Azoarcus olearius: one gene and its partner. The protein of the gene in region 1 interacts with the protein of each later gene in a pairwise test. Links are inferred from orthologs where the notes say so. Each region holds a gene or a part of one and is shown in the gene's direction. Other genes may lie near its edges. The genes, in order: recR and recO.

Region 1 (3,137 bases):
ATGCGGTCGCGGCGACGAACCGGCCCGTTCCGCCCGCGGCGACGACGGCCGCCCCGGCCCCTGTGTCGGCCGCGCCTGTGCCGCAGGCACCGTCTTCCTCCGCCGCGCCTCCTGCGCCCGCAGCGCCGGTGGCGCCGCCCGAGGGGCCGGCGGTTTCCCCGCCGGCGGGCGACGTTCCGCCGTGGGAGGAGCTGCCCCCGGAAGCGCAGTGGGACGAGGGTGACAGGGCCGCAGCGGGCGGTGCCGAGCGCTTCGACGAGGAATTGAACGACGCGCCGCCGCGTCCGGCCCCGCTTGCGGTCGTCAGACCCTCTACGGCGCCGGCGGTAGCACCCGCCGCGGACGAAGCACCCGGGGACGCCGTGCTGGCAGCCCCGCAGGCGCTGGCGGCGGGCGACTGGCGGTCCTTGGTACGTGCCCTCGGGCTGACCGGCATGCTGCGGGAGCTGGCGCAGCACTGCGAGTGGGTGGGGCTGGATGGCGAGCAGCTCGAGCTGCGCCTGTCGGCCACCCATCGCCATCTGCTCGATATCAACCGCAGCGCGCCCGAGCGGTTGCAGGAACAACTCGGCGCCGCGTTGGGGCGCACGCTCCGGGTCCGGATCGTCATCGGTACCATCGAGGGTGAGACGCCCGCCCAACGCGACGAAATCGAGCGTCGGCAGCGCCACGCCGAAGCGGTCGCGGCGCTCGAATGCGACCCCTTCGTGCGTGAATTGATCGAGCGCTTCGATGCCACGCTGCTCGAAGACACGGTACGGCCGCTCTAGGCCTGCCCCCACGGCTAACCCATCCCTTCCTTCCCAGCGGAGAACATGATCATGATGAAAGGCGGTATTGCCGGCCTGATGAAGCAGGCCCAGCAGATGCAGGACAACATGAAGAAGATGCAGGACCAGCTCGCCAGCGTCGAGGTCGAGGGTCAGGCCGGCGCAGGCGTCGTCAAGGTGGTGATGACCTGCAAGTACGACGTGCGGCGCGTCAGCATCGACGACGCGGTGATGGACGACAAGGAAATGCTGGAAGACCTCGTCGCGGCGGCGCTCAACGACGCGGTCCGCAAGGTCGAGACCACCACGCAGGAAAAGATGGCGGGCTTCACGGCCGGCCTCAACCTGCCGCCGGGGTTCAAGCTTCCGTTCTGAGATCAACAGTCTCCACGCCGAATGCGTTCGCCGCCCCGCGAGGGGGCGGAGAGGCGCTTGAGGCGGCCCGACGCGTACCGATGTCCTCTCCTCCTTCCAGTCTCGACGAACTCATCGCCGCGCTGCGCTGCCTGCCTGGCGTCGGGCCGAAGTCCGCGCAGCGCATGGCCTACCACCTGCTGCAGCGCGACCAGCGCGGCGCGGCGCGGCTGGCGGGGGCGCTCGGCCATGCGCTCGAAGTGCTGCGCCATTGCCAGCGCTGCAACAACTTCTCCGAAGAGGCGGTCTGCCAGCGCTGCGCCAATCCGCGGCGCGACCCCGCGACGCTCTGTGTCGTCGAGATGCCCGCCGATCTGGCCATGATCGAGCAGACCCAGTCCTACAACGGCCTGTACTACGTGCTGATGGGGCGTTTGTCGCCACTCGACGGCGTGGGACCGCGCGAACTCGGGCTCGAACGCCTGATCGCGCGTGCGACCGACGGTGAGGTCAAGGAAGTCATCCTCGCGACCAACTTCACCAACGAGGGCGAGGCGACGGCGCACACCGTGGCCACGCTGCTCGGCGCGCGCGGGGTCAAGGTCAGCCGCATCTCACGCGGCGTGCCCGTCGGTGGCGAACTCGAACACACCGACACCGGCACGATTGCCCAGGCGCTGGTCGAGCGGCGCGCGTTCTGAACGCGTGCTGCAGTGCGGCAGGCGGCGCTTTCCTAGCCCCTGATCGAAGCAGGGTGATCGCTTTGAAAGCCTTGTGCCGACTGGATTTTCCGACTTCGCGCTTTCTCTGCTGCAGCGACTCCGATATAATCCGAAGGTTTTTTGTATCCGGTCTTTGGTTTTCCTTTCAGGGAAGAGGGTCATGAGCGTTGAACAAAAGATGGACAACGGCCGCCGCACGCTGTTGCTGGCGACGTCCGCCGCAGGCGGCGTCGCGGCGGTGGCCACGGCGGTGCCGTTCGTTGCCAGTCTGACGCCGTCCGAGCGCGCCAAGGCAGCAGGGGCGCCGGTCGAGGTCGATGTGGGCAAACTCGCCCCGGGCGAGATGATGACGGTGGAATGGCGCGGCAAGCCCGTGTGGATCCTGCGTCGCACCCCCGAAATGCTGGCGTCGCTGGACAAGACGGACGACAAGGTCAGCGATCCGCAGTCCGACAAGCTGCAGCAGCCCGAGTACGCCAAGAACAAGCATCGCTCGATCAAGCCCGAGTACCTGATCGCGGTCGGCATCTGCACCCACCTTGGCTGCTCGCCGTCCGACAAGTTCAAGGTCGGCGCCGAAAGCGGCGTCGGTGCGGACTGGCCCGGCGGCTTCCTGTGCCCCTGTCATGGCTCGCAGTTCGACCTCGCCGGTCGCGTCTACAAGAGCATGCCGGCGCCGGACAACCTCGAGATTCCTCCGCACAAGTACGTCGCGGACACCACCATCCTCGTCGGTGAAGACGGAAAGGCCTAAGCGATGACGACCAAATCCCAAGCCTTGCTGAACTGGGTCGACGAGCGCTTCCCGCTCACTTCGTCGATCAAGGGTCATCTGACCGAATACTACGCGCCGAAGAACTTCAACTTCTGGTACTTCTTCGGCTCGCTGGCGCTGCTGGTGCTGGTGATCCAGATCGTCACCGGCATCTTCCTGGTGATGCACTACAAGCCGGACGCATCCCTGAATGCCGCCGGTGTGCCGGTCGCGTTCGCCAGCGTCGAGTACATCATGCGCGACGTGCCGGGCGGCTGGCTGATCCGCTACCTGCACTCCACCGGCGCATCCGCGTTCTTCATCGTGGTGTACCTGCACATGTTCCGCGGCCTGCTCTACGGTTCCTACCGCAAGCCGCGCGAACTCATCTGGATCTTCGGCACGCTGATCTTCCTGGCGTTGATGGCGGAGGCCTTCATGGGCTACCTGCTGCCGTGGGGTCAGATGTCGTTCTGGGGCGCCCAGGTGATCGTGAACCTGTTCTCGGCGATCCCGCTGATCGGGCCGGACCTGTCG
Region 2 (3,059 bases), 820 kb from region 1 along the record:
CCCTTGCTGGCGGAGGTGGAGCCGGGCGCTCCCGCCAAGGATCCCAAGACGGCGTTGCAGGAGTGGTTGCAGGGGCGCAAGTCGCCGTTGCCCACCTATGTCATGGTCCAGGTCACCGGTGAAGCGCATGCACAGGAATTCGAAGTGGCGTGCGAAGTCGAAAAGCACAAGGTGCGCACCGTGGGGCGCGGTACCAGCCGCCGGATTGCCGAGCAGCGCGCCGCCGAACTCGCGCTTGCCCAGTTGAGGAAGAAATGAAGATCGAAGAAGCGGTCCCTTCCGCAAAGCCGGGCTTCAGGACCGGTTTTGTGGCCATCGTCGGGCGGCCCAACGTCGGCAAGTCGACGCTGCTCAACCGCTTGATCGGTCAGAAGATCAGCATCGTCTCCAGCAAGGCCCAGACTACCCGCCACCGCGTCACCGGCATCCTGACCAATGAGGGCGCGCAGTTGGTCTTCGTCGATACGCCGGGCTTCCAGACCCAGCACCGCAACGCGCTCAACCGCTCGATGAACCGCACGGTGTCGCAGGTGCTGGGCGATGTCGACCTGGTCTTCTTCGTGATAGAGGCGGGCCGCTTCGGCGAGGACGATCGCAAGGTGCTGGAGGTGATTCCGGCCGATGCGCAGGTGGTGCTGGTGATCAACAAGGTCGATCAGCTGAAGGACAAAAGCCGGCTGCTGCCTTTCATCGACCAGGTGCGCGCCGCGCGCGAATTCGTCGAGATCGTGCCGTTGTCGGCCGAGCGCGGCAGCAACGTCGAGGCGCTGGTGGGGGCGGCGACGCCGCTGTTGCCGGAAGGTGCGCCGATGTACGAGGAAGACGAGATCACCGACCGCAGCGAGCGCTTCCTTGCCGCCGAATTCCTGCGCGAGAAGCTGTTCCGGCTGCTCGGCGACGAGTTGCCGTATGGCATTGCGGTGGAAATCGAGAAGTTCGAGACCGAAGGCAACCTGCGCCGCATCCACGCCGCGGTGATCGTCGACAAGGCGGGGCACAAGGGCATCGTCATCGGCAAGGGCGGCGAGAAGCTCAAGCGGGTTTCGACCGAGGCCCGCGTCGAACTCGAGAAGCTCTTCGACGGCAAGGTTTTCCTCGAGGTCTGGGTCAAGGTCAAGAGCGGCTGGGCGGACGACGAACGCGCGCTGAAGAGCCTCGGCTACGAGTAAGCGCCGGAGCGGGGACGGCACGCGGTGGCGGTCAAGCAGCGCATCGACCAACAGTCGGCCTGGGTACTGCACACGCTGCCGTGGCGCGAAACCAGCCTGATCGTCGAGGTCTTTTCCCGCGATCACGGCCGCCTGGCGCTGGTGGCAAAGGGTGCGCGCAGGCCGCATTCCGCTTTTCGTGGCGTGCTGATGGCGTTCCAGCCCTTGTTGATGGATTGGTCTGGCGGAGGCGAGGTGCGCACGCTGGTCCGTGCCGAATGGCAAGGCGGCCAACCGCTGCTGACCGGCCAGGCCTTGCTGTGCGGCTATTACCTCAACGAGTTGCTGGTCAAACTCACCCCGCGCGACGATCCCCATCCCAACCTCTTCGTCGCCTATGCCGACGCAGTGCGCGAACTTGGCCTCGGCAGACCGCCGCCGCCAGTGTTGCGCCAGTTCGAACTCGCGTTGATGCAGGAACTTGGCTACGGCATCGAACTGTTCCATGACGTGCAGAGCGGCGAGGCCGTCCGGGGCGATGCGACCTACGCTTATATAATCGAAGGCGGTCCGGCGGCACTGGACGCGCCCGGCGATGCCCCGCCGGATCTGCCGGTGGTGAGCGGCCAGACCCTGCTCGACATGGCCGCCGGCGACTTTTCCCGCAGCGAGACGCTGGCCCAGTCCAAGCGGCTGCTGCGTGTGTTGATCAATCACTATCTCGGCGGACAGCCGCTGCAGTCCCGCCGCGTCCTTCAGGAGTTGCTCGAACTGTGATCGAACTCGGCGTCAATATCGACCACGTCGCCACGCTGCGCCAGGCGCGCCGCACCTGGGAGCCGGACCCGACCTGGGCCGCGGTAGAAGCCCATCTCGGTGGAGCGGACGGCATCACCGTGCATCTGCGCGAAGACCGCCGTCACATCCAGGACGACGATGTCCGCCGCCTGCGCGAACTCACCCAGATCAAGCTCAACCTCGAGATGGCGGCCACCGACGAGATGGTCGGTATCGCGCGCAGCATCAAGCCGGAAATGGCGATGCTGGTGCCGGAGGGCCGCCACGAGGTCACCACCGAAGGGGGGTTGGACATCGTGTCGCAGGAAGCGCGCCTGAAGGACGTGATCGCCCGGCTGGCGGACGCCGGCATCGTCACCAGTGTCTTCATCGATGCGGAGATCGCCCAGATCGACGCCGCCGCGCGCATCGGCGCCAGGGTGTGCGAGATCCACACCGGCCCCTATGCCCACGCCTTTCACGCCCAGGGGCGCGATGCTGAAAGCCCGGCGGTGCTGGCCGAGATCGACAAGATCCGCCGCGCCGGCGAAGCCATCTGCAGCCACGGCATGCGCTTCAACGCCGGCCATGCGCTCAACTACTACAACGTGCAACCGATTGCCCGGTTGCCCGGCATCCGCGAACTGCACATCGGCCACGCCATCGTCAGCCGCGCGGTCTTTTCCGGCATCCGCGAGGCGGTAGCGGAGATGAAGCGCCTGATGCGCGAGGCGGCCGCCGGCTGAGCCGGGGAGGGCGCATGATCCACGGCATCGGAACCGACATCGTCCACATCGCCCGCATCCGGACCTCGCTGGAGCGTCACGGCGAGCGCTTCGCGGAGCGCATCCTGGCCGAATCCGAGCGCGAGGCATGGCGCGCGAGCCGCGATCCCGCGCGCTTCCTCGCAAAGCGTTTCGCCGCCAAGGAAGCGTTCGGCAAGGCGCTCGGCACCGGCGTTGCGGTGCCGGCCACGCTGCACGCAGTGGCCGTGGATCACGATGCGCTCGGCAAGCCGCTCTATCGATACGGCGACGGCCTGCGCACCTATCTGGACGACCGGCGCCTGAATGCCCACCTGAGCCTGACCGACGAAAACGACTATGTGGTCGCCTTCGCGGTAATCGAGACCCG

The links.
Region 2: the proteins of recR (region 1) and recO interact in binary tests that used the Escherichia coli proteins (3 or more experiments, as listed by UniProt). The link is inferred for Azoarcus olearius from one-to-one orthologs.

The regions. Positions count from the first base shown.
Region 1 is NZ_CP016210.1:1,070,193-1,073,329, forward strand. The notes cover bases 206-3,025. They hold recR (recombination mediator RecR), read left to right. Parts: upstream 206-1,225; coding sequence 1,226-1,825; downstream 1,826-3,025. Other genes in these bases: dnaX (DNA polymerase III subunit gamma/tau), read left to right, coding at 206-770; dqs_RS05090 (YbaB/EbfC family nucleoid-associated protein), read left to right, coding at 822-1,145; petA (ubiquinol-cytochrome c reductase iron-sulfur subunit), read left to right, coding at 2,007-2,600; dqs_RS05105 (cytochrome b), read left to right, coding at 2,604-3,025. Also shown: more of dnaX, read left to right, coding at 1-205; more of dqs_RS05105, read left to right, coding at 3,026-3,137. UniProt on the Escherichia coli protein: May play a role in DNA repair. It seems to be involved in an RecBC-independent recombinational process of DNA repair. It may act with RecF and RecO.
Region 2 is NZ_CP016210.1:1,885,817-1,888,875, forward strand. Bases 318-3,059 are described here. They hold recO (DNA repair protein RecO), read left to right. Parts: upstream 318-1,193; coding sequence 1,194-1,925; downstream 1,926-3,059. Other genes in these bases: era (GTPase Era), read left to right, coding at 318-1,169; dqs_RS08710 (pyridoxine 5'-phosphate synthase), read left to right, coding at 1,922-2,671; acpS (holo-ACP synthase), read left to right, coding at 2,686-3,059. Outside these bases: rnc (ribonuclease III), read left to right, coding at 1-258; more of era, read left to right, coding at 255-317. UniProt on the Escherichia coli protein: Involved in DNA repair and RecF pathway recombination.